DNA from 3 places in the Acidovorax sp. ST3 genome. Region 3 is predicted to be linked to each of the others. Evidence: predicted binding sites of a transcription regulator. Region 3 holds the regulator's gene; each other region holds the start of a gene.
What was found. Region 3 encodes sigma-54, which starts transcription at its own class of promoters, with help from an activator protein. Its sites were predicted from a motif close to TGGCANGNAANCTGCTTT; they were not measured.

Region 1 (7,551 bases), on a different contig from region 3:
TGGCTTTAACCTTGGCCATGAAGCCCTGGAAGTCCCTGACGCCCATGCTAGGGTGCACCATGTAGACCGAGGGCAGGGTCACGAGCTTGACCACCGGTACCAGCTTGCCCTCCAGTTTGGCCGCGCGGGTGAAGATGGAAGGGTTGACCGTGGCCGTGCTCACCGTGGCCATGCCGATGGTGTAGCCGTCGGGCGCAGACTGGGCGATGGTCTCGGTGCCCAGCAGGCCGCCAGCACCCGCCTTGTTGTCCACCACCACCGATTGCCCCAGGCTGGCGCGCATGCCCTCGGCCACCACGCGGGCCACGATGTCGGTGGAGCCACCGGGGGCAAACGGCACGATCAGCTTCACAGGCTTGCTCGGGTAGTTGTCTGCAGCTTGCGCTGCCGGGGCTGCCACCAGCAGGGCGGAGGCAGCTGCGGCGCACAGTGTGGACACAACGGTCCGCCGTGCCAGAAACGAAGTCATTGTGGACATGGGTAGCGCTTTCGTGAATGGATGGATGGGTCTGGATCAGCCGGAAGGGCGCGGTGCGCAGGGCCACCGGGCATGCCTGCTACTGATATCGACTATAGGAATTTCAGACTCTCTGCAGGTCGCGGTATTCTTCGAAAGGTATAAGCCTTGTCGATAGCTCCGACGGGATAGCAACCATCGCAGTGGCGAATCACGCTGCTGCCGGATCTCTATCGCTTCTCCTTATTTGCCAGTCTGGACAGGAGCCCCATGGCCCTCTCAACCCCACCCACCGATTCCGACAACCTGGACGACCCCGCGCCCCCGCAAGGGCAGGTGCTCTATGCCCGCCTGGCCCGCCACGCGCGCCTGCGCCAGTTGCAGCTGCTGGTGGCGCTGCAGCAGTGCGGCTCCGTCCTGCAGGCCGCCGCTTCACTGCACATGAGCCAGTCCGCCGCCACGCAGGCGCTGGCAGAGATGGAGCGCATCCTGAGCGTGCGCCTCTTCGAGCGCCATGCGCGGGGCATCCGGCCCACGCTGGCGGGCCAGACGCTGGTAGACACAGCCCGCGGAGTGCTCGCCGCGCTGGAGGAAGCGGCAGAGTCTCTGGCCGCCATCCGGCGCGGCGCTGCCGCTGCACTGCGCCTGGGCGCCACCCCCGCGGCCACGCAGGCCATCCTGTCGCCCTTGCTCGCAGAGTTCTACAAAACCCAGCCCCGGGTGCACATCGACGTCCAGGAGGACTCAAGCCAACGGCTGCTGCCGCTCTTGCTCAACGGCGGGCTCGACGCGGTGTTCTGCCGCGAGCCGGTGCTGCTGCCAGCGTCGTACGTTTTCAAGCCGCTGCAGCCCGATGAACCGGTGATCATGGCCAGCACCCGCCATCCCCTGGCCAAGCGCCGGGGCATCGCGCTCTCGGCGCTCAAGGATTCACGCTGGGTGCTGCCCACCGCCACCATCGCCGTGCGCGAGATCTTCGAGCGTGAAGTGCTGGCGGCCCTGCCCGATGCGCTGCAGTTCCCGGTGTCGACCGTCTCGCTCCCCGTGTTCGCCAGCCTGCTGAACCAGCCCGATGCCGTGGCGCTGGTCCCCCAGAGCATTGCGCCCGTGCTGCCGTCGGGCGCGCAGCTGTGCCAGCTGGATGTGAAGCTGAGCAGCCCCCTCCCCCCGTTGGGCGTGGTGCACCGGCGCGAGCAAATACCCGCCATGCTGATCCGGATGCTCAAAAGCTGGCGCAACAAGTAGCGCGATGGCCAAGCCCCACACATGCCGTGCCGTTACCTACCGTCGCTGGCAGTGCTGCGCAGCTCTGCCATCACTACGCATTTGATAGCAAAGATCACCCAACCATCAATCGGTAGCGGCCATTCTTATGCCAACAATCTGCTTGACGGGCTATCATGTACCCACCAGGGGCAGGCTGCGCCCCGCAGCGAGGACACCGCTATGACCGAGCACACCGCTCCCCCACCCACCTACGACGATGTGGCCGCTGCCGCGCACCGGCTCAAGGGCATGGCGCACCGCACGCCCGTGCTGCGCTCCAGCACCGCCGACGAGCGGCTGGGCGCCCAGTTGTTCTTCAAGTGCGAGAACCTGCAACGCACGGGCGCCTTCAAGTTCAGGGGCGCATTCAACACCCTGGCCCAGTTCACCGACGAGCAGCGCGAACGCGGCGTGCTTGCCTTCTCGGCCGGTAACCATGCCCAGGCCATTGCGCTGTCGGCCCGGCTGCTGGACATGCCGGCCGCCATCGTCATGCCCGAGGACGCGCCCGCCTCCAAGATGGCCGCCACACGCGACTACGGTGCCCAGGTCGTCACCTACAACCGCTACACCGAAGACCGCGAGGCCATCAGCCGCCGCCTGGCGCTGGAGCGCGGCATGACCCTGGTGCCCCCATTCGACCACCCCCATGTCATCGCCGGCCAGGGAACGGCGGCCAAAGAGCTTTTTGAAGAAGTGCCCGACCTGGACTACTTGTTCGTCTGCGTCGGCGGCGGTGGCCTGCTGGCCGGCAGCCTGCTCGCCGCCGAGGCGCTCGCACCGCAATGCCGGGTGGTAGGGGTGGAGCCCGCAGCGGGCAACGACGGCCAGCAGTCGTTCAAAGCCGGGCATGTGGTGCAGATTCCCACGCCCCACACCATTGCCGACGGCGCACAAACCCAGGCGCTGGGCCAGCTCACCTTCCCCATCATCCAGCGCCTGGCCGACGACATGGTCACCGCCACCGACGAGCAGTTGGTGGAATCCCTGCGCTTTTTTGCCGAGCGCATGAAGATCATGGTCGAGCCCACAGGCGCCCTGGCCTTCGCTGGGGCCCAGCACGGCAATGTGGACATCCACGGCGCGCGCGTCGGCGTCCTTATTAGCGGCGGCAACGTCGATTTGTCGCGGCTGGCACGGTTTCTGGCAGACTAGCCCCCACTTTTTCAATCATCGCGCGGCAGAGCGCGCCGGTGCATCAGCGCAAAGGCCTCTGCCCTTCTCCTTTCAGGTTCCCCATGAGCAACGTCACCGTCATCACCCACCCCCTCGTCCAGCACAAGCTCACGCTGATGCGCAAGAAAGACGCCAGCACCAACAGCTTTCGCCGCCTGCTGGGCGAGCTGTCCACGCTGATGGCGTACGAAGTGACCCGCGACATGCCGCTGCAGGATGTGCAGATCGAAACCCCGCTGGAGACCATGACCGGCAAGATGATCGACGGCAAGAAGCTGGTGCTGGTCTCCATCCTGCGGGCGGGCAACGGCTTTCTGGACGGCATGCTCAACGTGGTGCCCGGCGCCCGTGTGGGCCACATCGGCCTGTACCGCGACCCGGCCACGCTGCAGCCCGTGGAGTACTACTTCAAGATGCCGTCCGAGATGGACGAGCGCGACATCATCGTGGTGGACCCGATGCTGGCCACCGGCAACTCGGCCGCAGCCTGCGTGGACCGCCTCAAAAAGCTCAACCCCCGCTCCATCAAGTTCGTCTGCCTGCTGGCGGCCCCCGAAGGTGTGGCCACGCTGCAAAAGGCCCATCCCGACGTGCCGATCTTCACCGCCGCCATCGACCGCGAGCTGAACGACCACGGCTACATCCTGCCGGGCCTGGGCGACGCGGGCGACCGGATTTTTGGCACCAAATAAGCGCACAACGATAGCGCCCATGCACCAGCCACCGCAGGGCTTGTCGCCCAGCGGTGGCTTTTTTTTCGTCCTCGGGGTTCACTGCGTTGCGTAACAGCCCATTGCGAGCCCTACCCTGGTGGGGTACCCCAGCCTGATTTCCGGAAGCGCTGCACGCACACACCATTTTTTTACCAACTGGTGGCTTTCCTCTGGCAGACTTGCCGCTGGTTTGCAGTTACATCGCCACCGACTGGCGCGCTCCTTGCTTGGTAGCAGCACACCCAACCTCCTTGTTTGCTTGTCTGAAGGAACCCCACCATGACCACTCGCCGCATCTTCACCGGACGCCTGCTCTGCACCTCCATGGCCCTCTCGGCCGCCATGGCGATGGCGCCCTCTTTGGCCTTCGCGCAGTCCAAGCTCAAGGTCGCGGCGATCTACACGGTGCCTTTTGAACAGCAATGGGTCAGCCGCATCCACAAGGCCCTCAAGGCTGCCGAAGCACGCGGCGAGATCGAATACAAGGCCAGCGAAAACGTCAGCAATGCCGACTACGAGCGCGTGATGCGCGAGTACGCCACCGGCGGCAACCAGCTCATCGTGGGCGAAGCCTTTGCGGTAGAAGCCGCCGCCCGCAAGGTGGCCAAGGACTTCCCCAAGACCTCCTTCCTGCTCGGCTCCTCCGGCAAGCCGCAGGCGCCCAACTTCAGCGTGTTCGACAACTACATCCAGGAGCCCGCCTACCTCAGCGGCATGGTGGCCGGCGGCATGACCAAGACGAACAAGATCGGCATGGTCGGCGGTTTCCCCATCCCCGAGGTCAACCGCCTGATGCACGCCTTCATGGCCGGCGCCAAGGAGACCAACCCCAAGGTCGAGTTCACCATCACCTTCATCAACAGCTGGTTCGACCCACCCAAGGCCAAGGAAGCCACCTTCGCCATGATCGACAAGGGCGCCGACGTGCTCTACGCCGAGCGCTTTGGCGTGAGCGATGCCGCCAAAGAAAAAGGCAAGCTCGCCATCGGCAACGTGATCAACACGCAAGAGCAGTACCCTGACACCGTGGTCGCATCGGCCCTGTGGCACATGGAGCCCAGCATCGACCGCGCACTCAAGCTGGTCAAGGAAGGCAAGTTCACCGCCGAGGACTACGGCCCGTATTCGATGATGAAGCACAAGGGCTCTGAACTCGCGCCCCTGGGCACGTTCGAGAAGAAGGTGCCTGCCGACATCGTCGCCAAGGTCAAGGCCAAGGAGGCCGACATCCTGGCCGGCAAGTTCACCGTGAAGGTGGACGACAGCCAGCCCAAATCGACGGCCAAGTAAGCACGGCGGGCGGCGGGCGCCCTGCCCGCTTGCCCTTTCTCTATTGCGTGAACAGGCCACTTTCACCACGCGGTGGCCTGTCTGTAGACACCCCCGCAATGAACCGCTGACAAGGCCCTCATGTCCTCACTCTCCGCCGCAAAAGCCTCGCTGGCTACCCGCTGTTCACGTCTTATGGGCGCTGTGACTCTGGCCGCCATGGTCGCAGGCTGCGCCGTTACAGCTCCCAGCAAGACGGCAGTACGGATGGACGACACCCCGCGCATCGCCGTCATCTCTGCCTTTGCGCCCGAGCTGACCGTACTGCTGCCCCAGGTGCAACAGCCCGCCAAGTACAGCATCAACGGCGTGGAGTTCACCACCGGCACGCTCGAAGGCAAGCCCGTGGTGGTGTTCCTGTCGGGCATCAGCATGACCAACGCGGCCATGAACACGCAGCTGGTGCTAGACCGCTTCACCGTGAGCCATGTGGTCTTCAGCGGCATTGCGGGCGGCGTCAACCCCAGCCTGCACATTGGCGATGTCACGGTGCCCGCGCAATGGGGCCAGTACATGGAATGGCTGATGGCGCGCGAAGACCAACCCGGCCAATACAGCGCCCCCGCCTGGATGAAAAGCGAGCTGACGATGCCCGCCTTCGGCATGATGCACCCGCGCCCCGTCGAAGTGCGCTCGGCCGCCCAGCCCAAGCTCTCCAAAAAGTTCTGGTTTGAAGCCGACCCCAAGATGCTGGCCACCGCCCGCAGCTTGCAGAACGTGGGCCTGGAGCACTGCCTGGCCGCCACCTGCCTGAAGCAGCGCCCGCAACTGGTGGTGGGCGGCAACGGCGTGTCGGGCCAGGCGTTTGTGGACAACAAGGCCTTCCGCGAATACGCCTTCAAGACTTTCGAGGCCAACGTGCTCGACATGGAAACCGCCGCCACCGCCATGGTGGCGCACAGCAACGGCGTTCCCTACATCGCCTTCCGGTCGCTGAGCGATCTGGCGGGAGGTGGCGAGGGCGAGAACGAAATGGGCACCTTCATGGGCCTGGCAGCCGCCAACTCGGCCAAGGTGTTGCGGGCGTTTCTGGCGGCCTGGAAATAGATGGACTCCCCCACCGACCCTGTCCTGCGTCTGTCGGGCATCACCAAGCGCTTCGGCAAGCTCGTCGCCAACGACGCCATCAGCCTGACCTTGGCACGCGGCGAAGTGCTGGCCCTGCTGGGCGAAAACGGAGCGGGCAAGTCCACGCTGATGTCCATCTTGTTCGGGCACTACGTGGCGGATGAAGGCAGCATAGAAGTCTTTGGCCAGCCCCTGGCGCCCGGCCAGCCGCGCGCGGCGCTGTCGGCGGGCATTGGCATGGTGCACCAGCACTTCACGCTGGCCGACAACCTCACGGTGCTGGACAACGTGCTGCTGGGCAGCGAGCCGCTGTGGCAGCCCTTCTTGCGCCGCAGCGAGGCGCGCGCCAAGCTGCTGGCCGTATCACAGCAGTTTGGCCTACCCGTAAGCCCCGATGCGAAGGTCGGCAGCCTCTCGGTAGGCGAGCGCCAGCGCGTCGAAATCCTGAAAGCCCTCTACCGGGGCGCCCGCATCCTCATCCTGGACGAACCCACCGCCGTGCTCACCCCGCAGGAGAGCGAGGCGTTGTTCGACACCCTGGCGCAGATGGTGGCGCAGGGCCTGTCCATCATCTTCATCAGCCACAAACTGGGCGAGGTGCTGCGCGTATCGCACCGCGTGGCCGTGCTGCGCCAGGGCCAACTGGTGGCCGAGGCGCCCGCACAGGGCACCACGCAGGGGCAGCTGGCGCAATGGATGGTGGGCCATGCGATTGAGGCGGCCCAGCGCCGCCCCGCCAAGAAGGTGGGCGAGCCCATCTGTACCCTCACCAACGTCAGCACTGCTCCCACAGGGCGCGACCGGCTGAATGATGTGTCCCTGATCCTGCGCGCTGGCGAGATCGTGGCGATTGCAGGCGTCAGCGGCAACGGCCAGGTGGCACTGGCCGATGTGTTGTGTGGCGTGCGCGCAGCCACCACCGGCCAGGTCACGCTGCGCGGCGCACCGCTGCAAGCTCGCCCCGCATGGCTGGTCAGCCAGGGCGTGGCCCGCATCCCCGAAGACCGCCACGCCGTGGGCGTGGTAGGTGATTTACCGGTGTGGGAGAACGCGGTGTCAGAGCGTCTGCGCGGCCCCTGGTTCGCGCACCCGTGGTTCCGCGCCTTCTGGGTCAAGCGCAGGGCGGCCCGCCAACATGCGCAGCGCGTGGCCGAGACCTTTGACGTGCGTGGCGGCGGGGCTGATGCACCCGCGCGGTCGCTGTCGGGCGGCAACATGCAAAAGCTCATCCTGGGCCGGGCGCTGATGCCGCCACAGGACGCAGCGGGTAACTCGGCCCCTGCGCCCCAGCTCATCGTGGCCCACCAGCCCACCTGGGGGCTGGACATTGGTGCAGTGACGTTTGTGCAGCAGCAGCTCATCAACGCACGCGATGCCGGGGCAGCTGTGCTGCTGATTTCTGACGACCTGGACGAAGTGCTGGCGCTGGGAGATCGCGTTGCGGTGATGCATGACGGGCATTTAAGCAAAGCGCGTCCCCCTGAAGAGTGGACGCGAGAAGCAATAGGGCTTGAAATGGCTGGATCACCGGTGGTTTGAGAT
Region 2 (7,551 bases), on a different contig from region 3:
ACCCCGCCGCGTCGCCGCGCCCCTTTCCAACCCTTCGGACTGTGCGCGGCACTGTCAGTCGCTGATGCCCACAACTCCTTCCACCATCCACTGGACCCACCAGGGCCAGCCCCGGCAAGCCCTGTGGCGCTCCGAAAGTGGCGCTGCGGCGCCGCGCAGGGTGGAGACGGCCGACGACACGTTGGCCGCCGACACCGCTTACCGCATGGCCTGCGAGGGCACGGGGTTGTTGTGGCAGGGCGATTTTCAGAACGCGCGGCACCTGCTGCAGGCGCTGATGCGCCGGGCTGACAAGAAGCCGCGCAAGGCGGCTGCCAAGGCGTCCCAGAAGCTCGCTGCGGCGACCCCAGCCGAGGCGTTTCACCTGCACCGCCAGGCGCAGGCGCAGCGCGCGCGGGTGCTGGCGTCGGTGCTGATCCCGCTCGAAGGCGACTACAGCATTGCGCTGCGCCGCGCCCCGGACTGGCGCCAGGCCTGCACCGAGGCCTGGGGGCCAGCGACCGGCGAGCGCTCGGTAGCCACGCTGCGTGAGCTGCTGGGGCTGGTGGGCGCGCACGAGTGGCGCAAGAAAGGGGTCGAAATCCCTGCGCTGGGTGCCCCGCCGCTCAACCGCATTCACCCGCACTATGGGGTGTTCTCTCCGGTGCGGGGCGAATACGTGGGCTTGGTGGCCGCAGCCCCGCTGCCCAGCAAGGCGCTGGCGTTCGACATTGGCGTGGGCACGGGGGTGTTGTCTGCCGTGCTGGCGCGCCGGGGTGTGCAACGGGTGGTCGCGACTGACCAGGACCCGCGTGCTTTGGCCTGTGCGCGCGAAAATCTGCAACGACTGCAGCTGCTGGACCGTGTGGAGCTTGTGCAAGCGGACCTGTTTCCGCCGGGCCGTGCGCCGCTGGTGGTGTGCAACCCCCCGTGGGTGCCAGCGCGCGCCAACTCCCCCATCGAACACGCCGTGTACGACGAAGGCAGCCGCATGCTCAAGGGCTTTCTGGCAGGTTTGTCGGCCCACCTGGAGCCCGGCGGCGAGGGCTGGTTGATCCTGTCGGACCTGGCAGAACACCTGGGCCTGCGCCCGCGCGAGCAACTGCTGGCGTGGATTGCCGAGGCGGGCTTGGTGGTGCGTGGCCGCCATGACGTCAAGCCGGGGCATGCCAAGGCCGCCGACGCCCAGGATGCTCTGCACGCTGCGCGTGCGGCCGAGGTCACGTCCCTGTGGCGGTTGGCTGCGGCCTGAATCCGAACTGAACGGCTCAATCCAGCAGCGCAGGCTGCGTAGCGGCAAAGTTTTCAGCCACCGGGCTGGTGGGCAGCAACTGATCCAGCCGCTCGCGCAGGCTGGCGGCGCGTTCGGCACCCGCTGCAAGAGCGACTTCCTCGAACATGGCCTCGCCCACATCCAGCATGCTGGTGCGATCCTTGGCGGCGCGCAGCGCCTCCCGAAAGTGCTGCGCCAGCACTGGGTCTCGGCGCGCAAACAGGCGCTCGCAGGTGTCAAACAGGTACATGCGCGCCCCGGCCAGCGACCGCAGGGATTCGCCAGGCGCGGGGCGCTCGATGGAGGGCGTGGGCACGGCGGTGGGCTCTGGTGCGGGCGGCAGGTCTGCCGGCCCGGTCAGGTAGCCCTGGCGCATCAGGTTCTCGACGATCTGCGCGCCGATGCCGTTGTACATGGCTTGCAGGTCTGACAGCGGCTTGCCGTCGGCCAGCAACAGCAAAGAGCGTTCGCGCAGGCTGAGGGTGCGCACACCGGGCGAGAGTTCCAGGCGGGCTTTCTCGGTTTTTTGCAGCAGCATGGGTGGCTCCGTGGCGGTCTGAGGCGGGCATTGCACCAGCCGGGCGTGACGCCGTGATGACCCCTTGGGTGTCCTGCATCACAATCACGGGCTGACCGGCGCTGCGTTGGGCGCCACGTGTCCATACATTTGCTCCTTATTTGATAGCTGCCAGCGCATATTGCACTAGCGCTTGAAGCTGTTTTTGTTTGATTTTTGCTGCTGAGTGCCTGTGGAGGCCCTCTTTCCGAGAGGGCCCATCGAGCCAGCAGCCCCCTGAGATGACCTTGCTGCTCGCCCCGATGGAGGGGCTTCTGGACTTTGTGCTGCGTGATGTGCTGACCCGTGTGGGGGGCGTGGACCGCTGCGTGTCCGAGTTCATCCGCATCACCGGCACCCTGCTGCCCGACAAGGTGTTCCTGCGCTATGTGCCTGAGCTGCGCAATCGCAGCCGCACCCTGGCCGGTGTGCCCGTGCGGGCGCAGTTGCTGGGCTCCGACCCCGTCAGCATGGCCGAGAACGCTGCACGCCTGGCAGCACTGGGCCCGGAGGGTATCGACCTGAACTTTGGCTGCCCGGCCAAGGTGGTCAACCGCCACGGCGGGGGCGCTGCGCTGTTGCAGGAGCCCGAGCGCATCGCGGCCGTGGTGGGGGCCGTGCGCCGCGCTGTGCCCGCGCACCTGCCGGTGTCGGCCAAGATGCGCCTGGGCTTTAACGATACGGGGTTGATGCGCGAATGTGCCCAGGCCATGCAGGCGGGCGGCGCGGCTGAGTTGGTGGTGCACGCGCGCACCAAGGCCGACGGCTACCGCCCGCCGGCGTATTGGGAACACATCCCCACCATCCGCGCGGCGGTCTCCATTCCGGTGGTGGCCAATGGCGAGATCTGGACGGTGGCCGACGCGCAGCGCTGCCGTGAGGTGTCGGGCTGCGACGCGCTGATGCTCGGGCGCGGCATTGTGGCGGACCCCGGCCTGGCACGCGCCATTCGGGCGGCCGATGCAGGGCGTCCGGACTCGGACACCGTGGTGTGGGCCGATCTGGTGCCACACCTGGCCGCCTTTTGGCAGCTGGTGTGTGACGACCTGGAGCCGCGCCAGCGCGCAGGGCGTCTCAAGCAATGGCTCAACCTGCTGCGCCGCCGGTTTGCCGAGGCAGAGGTGGCCTACCAGCATGTGCGCACCATGACGGACCAGCGGGCCATCACCGTGTGGGTGGCAGAGCTGCAGGCCCGGGCTGGCTGCGCCCAAGGGGCTTAAACCGGCTACAGCAGGTGGTCCGGGGCCAGCGGTCCCAGCAGCTGCAGCATCAGCCGCAGGGGGGCGCTGGCGTCGGGCTCGGTGGTGGCGTCGGGCAGCCCGCTGCCCTCAGGAGCACGCCAGCGCAGGCCCTGGTCGGTGGCTTGCACCTGCCAGGCGGACTCTTTCAGTGCCGCGTCAATCTGCGTGGTGGCCCGGCGAGACAGCTCCGTGCTGCGAATCAGCAGCGCCACCTCGGTGTTCTGCCGCTGTGAGCGCATGTCCAGATTCATTGACCCCACGACCAGCAAGCGGCCGTCCACGATCAGCAGCTTGGAGTGCAGCATGGCGCGCGAGCCGCCTTGCGAACCCACGACGCCCGCGCTGTGGTTGCCCATGCTGCCCGACACGCCCAGCGCCCCCCGCAGCACGCCGGGCAACTCGCTGTGCATCTCGTACAGCTCCACCCCCATGGCCAGCAGCTGCGGCCGGTGGCGAGCGTAGCCGGCGTGTGCAATGGGCGCGTCGTTGGAGGCCAGCGAGTTGGTCAGCACCCGCACCCGCACGCCGCGTGCGCGCGCAGCGGCGAAGGCGGCCTCCATGTCCGGCCCGGGCACGAAGTAGGGCGAGATGATGAGCAGGTCGCGCCGCGCCTGGGCCATGAGCTGCAGAAGGCCATCCACCACCGTATCGGTCTGCGCCTCGTTGGTCTCCGTGCCGGCGCGGGGCAGGGGGCTCGGTGGACTGTCTGCCGCCGCTACTTTGCGGGAGCCCGACACCAGCGCGGCGGCAGCGGCCTTAGGACTGCTGGGGCTGCTCAGGTTGCCGGGTACCCCTGCCGGGGTGCTCGCGGCAGGACTGGGTGGCGCTGGGGACACTGCAGGGGCGGCCCCATTGGGCACGCTGCCCGCCGCTGCGCTGTCGGCCGGAATCTTGGCGGGCTGGTCTACCAGGACCGCTGCTGCTGCCCAGACAAAGGGCGTGCGCTCCAGGTCCATGGGCTCGTAGTTCCAGATGCGCGCCCGCTGCGCAGCGGTGGTGCCGGGCCCCATGTCGGGCGGTGAGCGGTCGGGCGCCGTGGTGCCACCCTGGCCTGCGACACGGCGCCTCCGCCCTTCGTCGGCCACTCGGATGCTGTCGCGCAAGTGGTCGAGTTCGCTCTGGGTGATAAGCGACTGCACGGGGTAGGCGCGTTCGTTGTTCCAGTAGCTGTCAAAGCTGCGCGAGAGGTCCTGCACGATGGGGCCTGCGGCCAGCACGTCCAGGTCCACAAAGTTGCCCGAATCGGCGTTGCCGAAGTAGGCATCGCCCAGGTTGCGTCCCCCGGTGACGGCCATGGCGTTGTCGGCAATGAACAGCTTGTTGTGCATGCGCTGCTGCACGCGCGAGAAGTCGCCCAGCAGGCTCAGCATGCGGCCGATGGGCGACCCCCGGGCACCCGTCACGGGGTTGAACATGCGCATCTCGATGTTGGGCACGAACGCCAGCCGCATCACCTGCGCGTCGCGCCCGGTGCTGTGAAAGTCGTCCAGCAACACGCGCACCCGCACACCACGCTGGGCTGCGGCCATCACGCTGAGCAGCAGGCGCTCGCTGCTCGCGTCTGCGTGGATGGTGTAGTACTGCAGGTCCAGGGTTTTCTGGGCGGAGTCGACCAGGGCCAGGCGGCTGCTGTAGGCAGCCTGTGGGCCGCTGAGCAGTGCAAACCCTGAGGCATGCCGTGCCCCCTCGGCGGCCCTGCGTGCTGCGACGAGCTGCCCCAGCGGGGTATCGCCGGGGGCAGCCAGAGCAACCGACACCGGGCGGTCCACCTCCTTGGGCAAGCCCGCGCAGCCCGCGAGGGCCATGGCGACCAGCAGCACGACCCAGCGCGGCCAGCCGGGGCGGGTTGACTGGGGCGGGGTGAGGGACAAGGGGGGCGAAGACAGCATGGCGCGATTGTGACCGTGGAGCCGCTGGGGCGCAGGGCTCAGGTATAGCTGCGCGCCGGTCCATCCGCTGTCAGACAGCGCGCCAAGGCGAAGGCTTGGGCCCGCATCTGGCCCCACGCCGGGTCCCGCGCCGGTCTCAGGCCGTCGCCAGTGGGCTGGACTACCAGCTCACTTCGCGGTCGGGTGTGGCGCTGATCTTGTGGATGCTCAGGTCGGCGCCGTCGAACTCTTCTTCCTGCGTCAGCCGGATGCCCACCGTCTGCTTGAGGATGCCGTATACCACCACGCCGCCGATCAGGGCCCACACCACGCCCAGGCCCGTGCCGATGAGCTGGGCCGACAGGCTCACCCCGCCCAGACCGCCCAATGTCTTGCTGCCAAAGAGGCCCGCAGCCAGCCCGCCCCAGGTGCCACACAGCCCGTGCAGCGGCCATACGCCGAGCACGTCGTCGATCTTCCATTTGTTCTGGGTCAGGGTGAACATCAGCACAAAGATGGCCCCGGCCACTGCGCCCACCACCAGCGCACCCAGCGGGTGCATGAGGTCCGAGCCCGCACACACGGCCACCAGACCGGCCAGGGGGCCGTTGTGCACAAAGCCGGGGTCGTTCTTGCCCAGCACCAGGGCGGCGAGCGTGCCGCCCACCATGGCCATCAGCGAGTTCACGGCGACCAGGCCCGAGAGCTTGTCCACGGACTGCGCGCTCATTACATTGAAGCCGAACCAGCCCACCACCAAGATCCAGGCGCCCAGCGCCAGGAAGGGAATGTTCGATGGCGGGTGGGCCGAGATCGCGCCATCCTTGCGGTAGCGGTTGGCGCGGGAGCCTAGCAGGATCACCGCTGGCAGGGCAATCCAGCCGCCCATGGCGTGCACCACCACCGAGCCCGCAAAGTCGTGAAACTCCTCCCCCGTCACGGCCTTGATCCAGCCCTGCACACCAAAATGCTGGTTCCAGGCGATGCCCTCAAAAAACGGATAGAAAAAGCCCACGATGACCGCCGTTGCCATCAGTTGCGGCCAGAACTTGGCGCGCTCTGCGATGCCGCCCGACACGATGGCCGGAATGGCGGCTGCGAACGTGAGCAGGAAGAAGAACTTGACCAGCGCATACCCGCTGAGCTGTACCAGCGACTCTGCGCCGACGAAAAAATGCGTGCCGTAGGCCACGGTGTAACCGACGACGAAATAGACGACCGTGGACACCGAAAAGTCCACCAGGATCTTGACCAGCGCATTCACCTGGTTCTTTTTGCGGACCGTGCCCAACTCCAGAAACGCAAACCCGGCGTGCATGGCCAACACCATGATCGCCCCGAGCAAGATGAACAAGGCATCTGTGCCCTGTTTGAGTGCTTCCATAACGTCCTCGCGATAGTGATTGATCGACTCTGGTGCGTTTTCGGGATACGCCACAGATTTGCACCAAGTTGAAGCAAGAAGCGCGCCAAGAGTTGGTGCAAGGTTTTGCACTGATTTGGGGCTTGATGGCGTGAGGAAAAAATGGGTGTTCAAAATACTGTATAAATGAACAGCTTTTTTGGCGCCAAATCCACCCCCTGCTCGCTATGGGCCTCCTACCCACTCCCGAAGACGACCTTCCCGAAGAGCCGCAGGAAATCCGCGTCCCGCTGCAAGCCATTCACGGTCGAGGGGCGGCGACGGCCATGGCGCACCGGTTTGCCAAAGACCAGCGCGAGCCCGCATATGACGGGTGGAGCCCTGTCAGGGCAACTGGCAATGCGGACGGCTTGGCCCCGGGCCATGGATGCCAGGAGGGCGAAGATGAATGGGACACAGGGGCGCCGGGCGGGCCTGCTGCGTGCGACGAGAGCGATGGCGAGATCCGTCCGTCCCCCGCCACCCGCGTGCACTTCGAGACCGCGCGCAGTGCCCTGTGCGCCAACGACTCGCCCGATATCTTCTTTGAGCTATCGGTCAATCCCTACCGGGGCTGTGAGCACGGCTGCATCTACTGCTACGCGCGGCCCACGCACAGTTACCTCAATTTTTCCCCCGGGCTCGACTTTGAGACGCAGATCGTGGCCAAGCACAACATTGCGCAGGTGCTGCGCCAGGAGCTTGCACAGCCGCGCTATGTGCCGCGCCTGCTCAATATCGGCTCGGCCACCGACTGCTACCAGCCTGTGGAGCGCGACCTGAAGCTCACGCGCAGCGTGATCGAAGTGATGCGCGAGGCGCGCCACCCGTTTTCGCTGATCACCAAATCCAGCGGAGTGGAGCGCGACTTGGACCTGCTCGCCCCGCTGGCCGCGCAGCGACTGGCGGCGGTGTACGTCACCATCACCACGCTAGACGCCACACTGGCCCGCCGCATGGAGCCCCGTGCTGCCGCGCCCCACAGGCGGCTGCGCACCATACGTGCCTTGGCCGACGCCGGTGTGCCGGTGGGCGTGAGTGTGGCGCCGCAGATTCCCTTCATCACTGAAGACATGGAGCAGGTACTGGAGGCCGCGCGGGACGCCGGTGCGCGCACCGCGTTCTACACCGTGCTGCGCCTGCCGTGGGAGCTGGATGCGTTGTTTCGCGAATGGCTCACGGTGCACTACCCGCAGCGCGCGGCGCGCGTCATGGCGCGGGTGCAAGACCTG
Region 3 (7,551 bases):
CATTGCCGAGGCCTTCAAGGCCAAGGCCACCGTGAAGGCCGATGACCGCGAGTTCACCGCCAATGGCGACGTGGACGACTATGACAACATCCGCCAATTTGCGGTGGCCTATCTGCGCAACGAGCAGGACAAGGATCTGCAGGCCTTCAACCTCCAGTTCGACGAGTACTACCTGGAGTCCAGCCTGTACACCAGCGGCCGCGTCGAGGCCACGGTGAACAAGCTCATCGCCAACGGCAAGACCTACGAACAGGACGGCGCGCTGTGGCTCAAGAGCACGGACTACGGCGACGACAAGGACCGCGTCATGCGCAAGCAGGACGGCACCTACACCTACTTTGTGCCCGACGTGGCCTACCACATTGCCAAGTGGGAGCGTGGCTTCACCAAGGTCGTCAACATCCAGGGCACAGACCACCACGGTACCATCGCCCGCGTGCGCGCTGGCCTGCAGGCGGCCGATGTGGGCATCCCCAAGGGCTACCCCGACTACGTGCTGCACACCATGGTGAGGGTGGTCAAGGGCGGTGAAGAGGTCAAGATCAGCAAGCGCGCGGGCAGCTATGTCACGCTGCGCGATCTGATCGAGTGGACCAGCAAGGACGCCGTGCGCTTCTTCCTGCTCAGCCGCAAGCCCGACACCGAGTACACCTTCGATGTGGACCTGGCGGTGGCACAGAACAACGACAACCCGGTCTACTACGTGCAGTACGCCCACGCGCGCATCCAGTCCGTGCTGCGCGCCTGGCAGGAGGCGGGCGGTGGCGACGTAGCGTCGCTCCAGGACGTGGACCTGTCGGCTCTGGAAGGCCCGCAGGCCCAGGCCCTGATGCTGCAGCTGGCCAAGTACCCCGAGATGCTCACGGCTGCTGCCGAGGGCGAAGCCCCGCACGATGTGACCTTCTACCTGCGCGATCTGGCCGCCAGCTACCACAGCTATTACGATGCCGAGCGCATCCTGGTGGACGACGAGGTGGTGAAGAAGGCGCGCCTGGCGCTGGTCGCTGCCACCGCCCAGGTATTGCACAATGGCCTGGCGGTGCTGGGCGTGTCGGCCCCGGCCAGAATGTAAGCAGTTACTACCAATATGAAAAAGCAACAGACGGGCGGGACCATTGTCGGCTTCATCGTCGGGGTCATTGTGGGCCTGGGCGCGGCGCTGGCCGTGGCCGTGTACGTGACCAAGGTGCCGGTGCCGTTCCTGAACAAGGGCAACGGCCGCGGCGCAGACATGGACGCTGCGGAGTCCCAGAAAAACAAGAACTGGGACCCGAACTCGCCGCTGTATGGCAAGAACCCGGCCCGCCCTGCGGCGCCTCCGGTGGCCGCAGCTGCGTCAGCCCCTGCGTCGGCACCAGCGCCTGAGGTGCGCGCCGCCGCATCGGCCGCCAAGCCGGCTGCGAGCAAGCCAGATGCCAAAGCCGAGGCCAAGGCAGAGAGCAAGCCGGGCGCAGACCCGCTGGGCGACTTGGCCGTGGCCAAGGCAGCCGCCAAGGGCAGCGTGGACCCTTTTGACTACTTTGTGCAGGCAGGTGCCTTCCGCACCCAGGCCGACGCCGACGCCCAGCGCGCCAAGCTGGCCATGCTGGGCTGGGAGGCCCGCGTGAGCGAGCGTGAGCAAAATGGCCGGGCGGTGTTCCGGGTGCGCATCGGCCCCTTCACCAAGCGGGACGATGCCGAGGTGCTCAAAGAGAAACTCGACGGCGCCGGGCTGGAATCGGCGCTGGTGCGCGTGCAGCGCTGAAGCGCTTGCAAAAGCGGCGCCACCGCCAGGGCTGAACTTTTTGTAAAGGGATGTCTCACATCCCGCATACCTGAACCAGGAGAGTCTTTGTCATGAAACGCCGTGAGTTTTCTTTGTCCGCCGCCTCGGCGGTTGCCGCTTCTGCCCTGACGCTGCCAGTGGCCAACCCCGCCATGGCGCAAGCCCGTCAGTTCAAGGAGGGCAAGGACTTCAAGCGGCTGGACAAGCCCGTCGCCCCAGACGCCCCCGCTGGCAAGGTCGATGTGATCGAGTTCTTCTGGTACAGCTGCCCCCACTGCAACGCCTTCGAGCCCACGCTGGACGCCTGGGTCAAGGCTGCTCCCAAGGACCTCTCCATCCGCCGTGTGCCCGTGGCGTTCAACGCCAGCTTCGTGCCCCAGCAAAAGCTGTTCTATACGCTTGAAGGCATGGGCAAGCTCGAAGCCCTGCATGCCAAGGTCTTCCGCGCCATCCACGTGGAAAAGGCCAAGCTCGCCAAGGACGACGAAATCCTGGCCTGGGTGACCCAGCAGGGCGTGGACGTGGCCAAGTTCAAGGAGGTCTACGGCTCCTTCAGCGTCGCCAACCAGGTGCGTCGCGCCTCGCAGCTGCAGGATTCGTACGGTGTCGAAGGCGTGCCATCCATGGGCGTGGCGGGCAAGTACTACACCGACGGCACGATGGCCGGCAGCATGCAGACCGTGCTGCAGGTGGTTGAATACCTGGCCGCCACGGCGCGCAAAGCCTGACGAGTGGCCGACCCTGTCGGCAAGCTGTCCCAAAGGCCCGCGGATGCGGGCTTTTTTTCGGGGTAGGTACCATCGGGTGGCTACAATCATTGCAAGATTCGTGCCCTATGACCCACCGCCTACTCCCCCTCCTTGTGCTCGCAGCCCTGACCGGCCTTGCGGGCATGGCACATGCCGAAAAGGCAGACCGTGCCAAGCCCATGAACATCGAGGCCGACGCCCTGCGGCACGATGAACTCAAGCAGACCAGCGTGTTCTCGGGCCGCGTGGTGATGACCAAGGGCACCATCGTGCTGCGCGGCGCGCGGCTGGATGTGCGCCAGGACGCCGACGGCTACCAGTACGGCGTGGTCACGGCCGAGGCAGGCAAACGGGCGTTCTTCCGCCAAAAGCGCGACACCGTGGCCGGAGCGCCGGATGAGTTCATCGAAGGCGAAAGCGAAGTCATCGAATACGACGGCAAGGCCGACAACGTGCGCTTCATCACCCGCGCCGAACTGCGCCGCTACCGTGGGTCGGTGCTGAACGATGAGATCACCGGCGCCGTGATCGTTTACAACAACCTCACCGACGTGTTCACCGTCGATGGCCAGAAGGCGCCTGCGTCTTCGGCTGCGGCCGGCGACGCCCCCACGTCTGGCGGCCGCGTGCGCGCCGTGCTGGCACCCAAGGACCCGCCGCCCGGTACGGCAGCCCCCGCCAAGGCGCCCGAGTCGCCCGCACCGGCGCTGCGCCCCAGTAACACCCTTGGCGGCGGCGCCAAGTGAGCGGGCCCGTGGTGAGTACTGGTCCCGAGACCCCGGCGACCCCTGCGAACAGCCGTCTGGGGCCTGATTCGCAGTCGGGCAGCCGCCTGGAGGTGCAGCACCTAGCCAAGTCCTATGGCAGCCGCAAGGTCGTCAAGGACGTGTCCCTGGAGGTGCAAAAAGGCGAAGTCGTGGGCCTGCTGGGCCCCAATGGCGCGGGCAAGACCACTTCGTTCTACATGATCGTGGGCTTGGTACGCAGCGATGCGGGTGACATCCGTATCGACGGCCAGTCCGTGGCCCACATGCCCATCCATCGCCGGTCGCGCCTGGGGCTGTCGTACCTGCCGCAAGAAGCCTCCATCTTCCGCAAGCTCACCGTCGAAGAAAACGTGCGCGCCGTGCTGGAACTGCAGCGCGCCGACGACGGCCAGCCGCTGTCGCGCGACGCCATCGAAGAGCGCCTGACGGCCCTGCTACAAGAGCTGCGCGTGGACCACCTGCGGGCTTCACCTGCCCTGGCGCTGTCGGGCGGCGAGCGCCGCCGCGTCGAGATTGCCCGTGCCCTGGCCACCCAGCCGCGCTTCATCCTGCTGGACGAGCCCTTTGCGGGCATCGACCCCATCGCCGTGATTGAAATCCAGCGCATCATCGGCTTCCTGAAGGCGCGCGGCATTGGGGTGCTCATCACCGATCACAACGTGCGCGAGACGCTGGGCATCTGCGACCACGCCTTCATCATCAGCGACGGCCGTGTGCTGGCGCAGGGCACGCCGTCCGAGATCGTGGACAACGCGGAGGTCCGAAGGGTGTACCTCGGCGAACACTTCAGGATGTAGACATGGCCCCCACGCTTGTCACTTCGTGTACCGCGCTGCCCCCCGAGGGGGCCTTCGCGCCTTGGGGCGGCCCGGCGGCGCTCAATCAATGAAGCCTGGACTGTCGCTGCGCGTCTCGCAGCACCTTGCACTGACCCCCCAGCTCCAGCAGTCCATCCGGCTGCTGCAGTTGTCCACGCTCGAACTCTCGCAGGAAGTCGAGCAGATGCTCGACGAAAACCCGTTCCTCGAACGCAATGCCGACGAAGCCCCGCGCGAGGAATTTGGCCTGGAAGCCGCCGATACGCCCGCGCAGGCCGACGACTACAGTGCCGATGATGCTATGTTTTCAGGAGCTGCTGGCGCAAGCAGTACTAGCGCTGACAGCCAAAACGACGCTGAAATCTCCGGTGGAGGCTCCGACGAGCCCGACTGGAGCGGCGACGGCACCGTCGAGATGGCGCCCAACGATGCCGAGTGGGGCGGCGACGCCCCAGCGCGCACCCGCAACGACACGGAAGGCGACGAAGCCGATGCCACCGAGCTGGCCCGTTCCCACGAGTCGCTGACGGCCTTTTTGCACCGCCAGGCGCTGTCGCTGCGCCTGTCCGAAGTGGACACGGCCGCGCTGCGTTTTCTTATCGAATCGCTGAACGACGACGGCTACCTCGAAGAGCCGCTGGAAGAACTCGCCATCAGCCTCGCCGGGCCCGACGACCTGGAACAGATCGAAGAGCTGGTGCACCGCTTCACGGTGGCCCAGCGCCTGCTGCAAAGCCTGGAACCTGTGGGCGTGGGCGCGCGCAACCTGTCCGAGTGCCTGACGCTGCAGCTCACGGCGCTGGCGGCCGACGAAGACAGCGACGCCGACCCCGAGACCGTGCAGACCGCTCTGCGCATCTGCCAGCAGCCGCTGGAGATGCTGGCGCGCCGGGACATCCGCCGTCTGACGCAGCTGTGCAGCGAAGGCGGCGTGGCTGGAGAAGAGCGCACCCGCGCTGCCATGGCACTCATCGCCCGCCTGGAACCACGCCCGGGCCGCAAGTTTGCCGACGTGGAGCGCAACATCATCGTGCCCGACGTCATCGTGCGCAAAGCTGGTCGCGCCAATGGCAGCGGCCAGCAGAACTTCATCGTGCAGCTCAACCCCGACGTGATGCCCCGCCTGCGCGTGCACGACATCTACGCAGGCGCGCTGCGCGGCCACAAGGGCGGCGAGGGCCACCAGGGCATGCAGCAGCGCCTGCAGGAGGCGCGCTGGTTCATCAAGAACATCCAGCAGCGTTTTGACACCATCCTGCGTGTGTCGCGCGCCATCGTTGAGCGGCAGAAGAACTTCTTCACCCACGGCGAGCTGGCCATGCGCCCGCTGGTGCTGCGCGACATTGCCGACGAACTGGGCCTGCACGAGTCCACCATCAGCCGCGTCACCACCGCCAAGTACATGGCGACGCCCATCGGCACCTACGAGCTGAAGTACTTCTTTGGCTCCGGCCTGGGCACCGAAACCGGTGGCAATGCCTCCAGTACCGCGGTGCGCGCACTGATCAAGCAGTTCGTGTCGGCGGAGAACCCGGCCAAGCCGCTGTCCGACAGCCAGATCGCCGAAATGCTCAAGGAGCAGGGCATCGAATGCGCCCGCCGCACCGTGGCCAAGTACCGCGAGGCGCTCAAGATCGCGCCGGCGAATTTGCGCAAGGCGTTGTAGCCGCCTCGGCGGCTGGCGCACGGCGCGCCTGCGATGCCGTACCTTTTCTGTTGTTTCCGTATTACCCACCGCAGCCCACCATGGCCCGCATCGTCTTTGACCTTCCCCCGTACTTCGGCTTTGCCACCGAGCTGCAGATCTACATCAGCCACGTGAACCAGGGCGGGCATCTGGACAACGCGCAGCTGCTCACCCTGGTGTCCGAAGCACGCGTGCGTTTCTTCCAGTCGCTGGGCTACCCCGAGGCCGATGTGGGCGGCCTGTCCATCGTGGTCGGCGACATCGTGGCGCAGTACAAGTCCGAAGGTTTCCACGGCGAGACCATGCGGGTGGAGATGGCGCCGGCAGACTTCAATCGCTACGGCTTTGATCTCGTCTTCTGCATGACCGAAAAGGCCTCGGGCCGTGAAGTGGCGCGCGGCAAGATCGGCATCGTCTTCATCGGCAAGGCCAGCCGCAAGGTCGCCCCCATCCCGGACTCCATCCGCCAGCTGCTGCTGGCCCGCGCGGGGGAGCCTGGTTCCCCCGCAGTGCCCGAGCGCGTATCCTCCCCATCGACATGAACCAACTCCAACTTTTTCTCCCCTGCGCCGCAGGCGTCGAGGGCTTTCTGGCCGACGAGGTGCATGCCATCACCGGCCTCACGGGGCAAGACCTGCTGGTGGGCCGGGGCGGCGTGCTCTTGCGCGCCTCGTGGCGCCAGGCCATGCAGCTCAACCTGCACAGCCGCCTTGCCCAGCGAGTGCTGGTGCAATTGGCCCACCGCCCATACCGGTCTGAAAACGACCTCTACAACATGGCCAGCGATGTGGCCTGGGAGATCTGGTTCACCACGCGCCAGACCTTCAAGGTCGAAGTGACGGCCCAGCACAGCCCGCTGCAGAGCCTGAACTTCGCGGGCCTCAAGGTGAAAGACGCCGTGGCCGACCGCTTCCGCCACAAGAGCGGCGTGCGCCCCGATGTGAACACCCAGTGGCCCGACGTGCGCATCCACCTGCACCTGACCACCGACGAAGCCACGCTCTACATCGACACCTCGGGCGAGCCACTGTTCAAGCGCGGCTGGCGCGAGGACAAGGGCGATGCCCCCCTTAAGGAAACCCTCGCCGCCGCCATGATCGCCGCCAGTGGCTGGGACCCGCACGGCGACAACCCCCAGCCCCTGTACGACCCCTGCTGCGGCAGCGGCACCATCGTGGTCGAGGCCGCGCAGATCGCCTGCCGCATCCCGGCGGGCATGCTGCGTCGCTTTGCGTTTGAAAAGCTGCTGCCCTTCCAGGCGCACGTTTGGTCTGCTATCAAAAACGAAGCTGAAGGCGCAATATGTACTAGCGCTGTACCCATATTTGGCAGTGATGTGGCCTTCCGCATGGTTGATTTTGCGCAGCGCAACGCCGAGCGCGCAGGTGTGGCCCAGGTCGTGCAGCTGCGCGGTGGCGACGCCCTGCAGCGCATGCCGCCCTGCGACCAGCCCGGCGTGATGCTGCTGAACCCGCCCTACGGCGAGCGCATTGCCGCAGCCGGTACCGCAGGCCGCAACGCCAGCGAGCGCGCGGCCGACCGCGCCCAGGGCCTGGCTGTGGGCCGCGAAGAGGCGCAGACCGAAGACGGCGGCGAGTTCTTCAGCCAGCTGGCCACGCACTGGAAGAAGAACTACAGCGGCTGGACGGCCTGGATGCTCACCCCCGACCTCAAACTGCCCGGCAAGATGCGCCTGAAGGAATCGCGACGCGTGCCCATGTGGAACGGCCCCATCGAATGCCGCATGTTCCGCTTTGACATGATC

Region 1: the regulator sigma-54 is predicted to act here: its motif matches at 3,825-3,842, upstream of DNK89_RS02830 (BMP family protein).
Region 2: the regulator sigma-54 is predicted to act here: its motif matches at 6,372-6,389, upstream of DNK89_RS16245 (ammonium transporter).

Annotation. Positions count from the first base shown of each region.
Region 1 covers NZ_QKVP01000001.1:627,893-635,443, forward strand. Annotated here, with positions in the region: gene DNK89_RS02810 (tripartite tricarboxylate transporter substrate binding protein BugE) at 1-469, opposite strand, end outside; gene DNK89_RS02815 (LysR family transcriptional regulator) at 728-1,702, shown strand; gene DNK89_RS02820 (threo-3-hydroxy-L-aspartate ammonia-lyase) at 1,904-2,878, shown strand; gene upp (uracil phosphoribosyltransferase) at 2,962-3,591, shown strand; gene DNK89_RS02830 (BMP family protein) at 3,892-4,902, shown strand; gene DNK89_RS02835 (5'-methylthioadenosine/S-adenosylhomocysteine nucleosidase) at 5,077-5,988, shown strand; gene DNK89_RS02840 (ABC transporter ATP-binding protein) at 5,989-7,548, shown strand.
Region 2 covers NZ_QKVP01000005.1:23,705-31,255, forward strand. Annotated here, with positions in the region: gene DNK89_RS16225 (class I SAM-dependent methyltransferase) at 65-1,231, shown strand; gene DNK89_RS16230 (hypothetical protein) at 1,248-1,790, opposite strand; gene DNK89_RS16235 (tRNA-dihydrouridine synthase) at 2,051-3,028, shown strand; gene DNK89_RS16240 (phospholipase D family protein) at 3,034-4,938, opposite strand; gene DNK89_RS16245 (ammonium transporter) at 5,099-6,301, opposite strand; gene DNK89_RS16250 (PA0069 family radical SAM protein) at 6,508-7,551, shown strand, end outside.
Region 3 covers NZ_QKVP01000007.1:17,248-24,798, forward strand. Annotated here, with positions in the region: gene argS (arginine--tRNA ligase) at 1-1,072, shown strand, start outside; gene DNK89_RS21260 (SPOR domain-containing protein) at 1,088-1,744, shown strand; gene DNK89_RS21265 (thiol:disulfide interchange protein DsbA/DsbL) at 1,837-2,493, shown strand; gene lptA (lipopolysaccharide transport periplasmic protein LptA) at 2,601-3,260, shown strand; gene lptB (LPS export ABC transporter ATP-binding protein) at 3,317-4,078, shown strand; gene DNK89_RS21280 (RNA polymerase factor sigma-54) at 4,167-5,765, shown strand; gene DNK89_RS21285 (thioesterase family protein) at 5,846-6,328, shown strand; gene DNK89_RS21290 (class I SAM-dependent RNA methyltransferase) at 6,325-7,551, shown strand, end outside.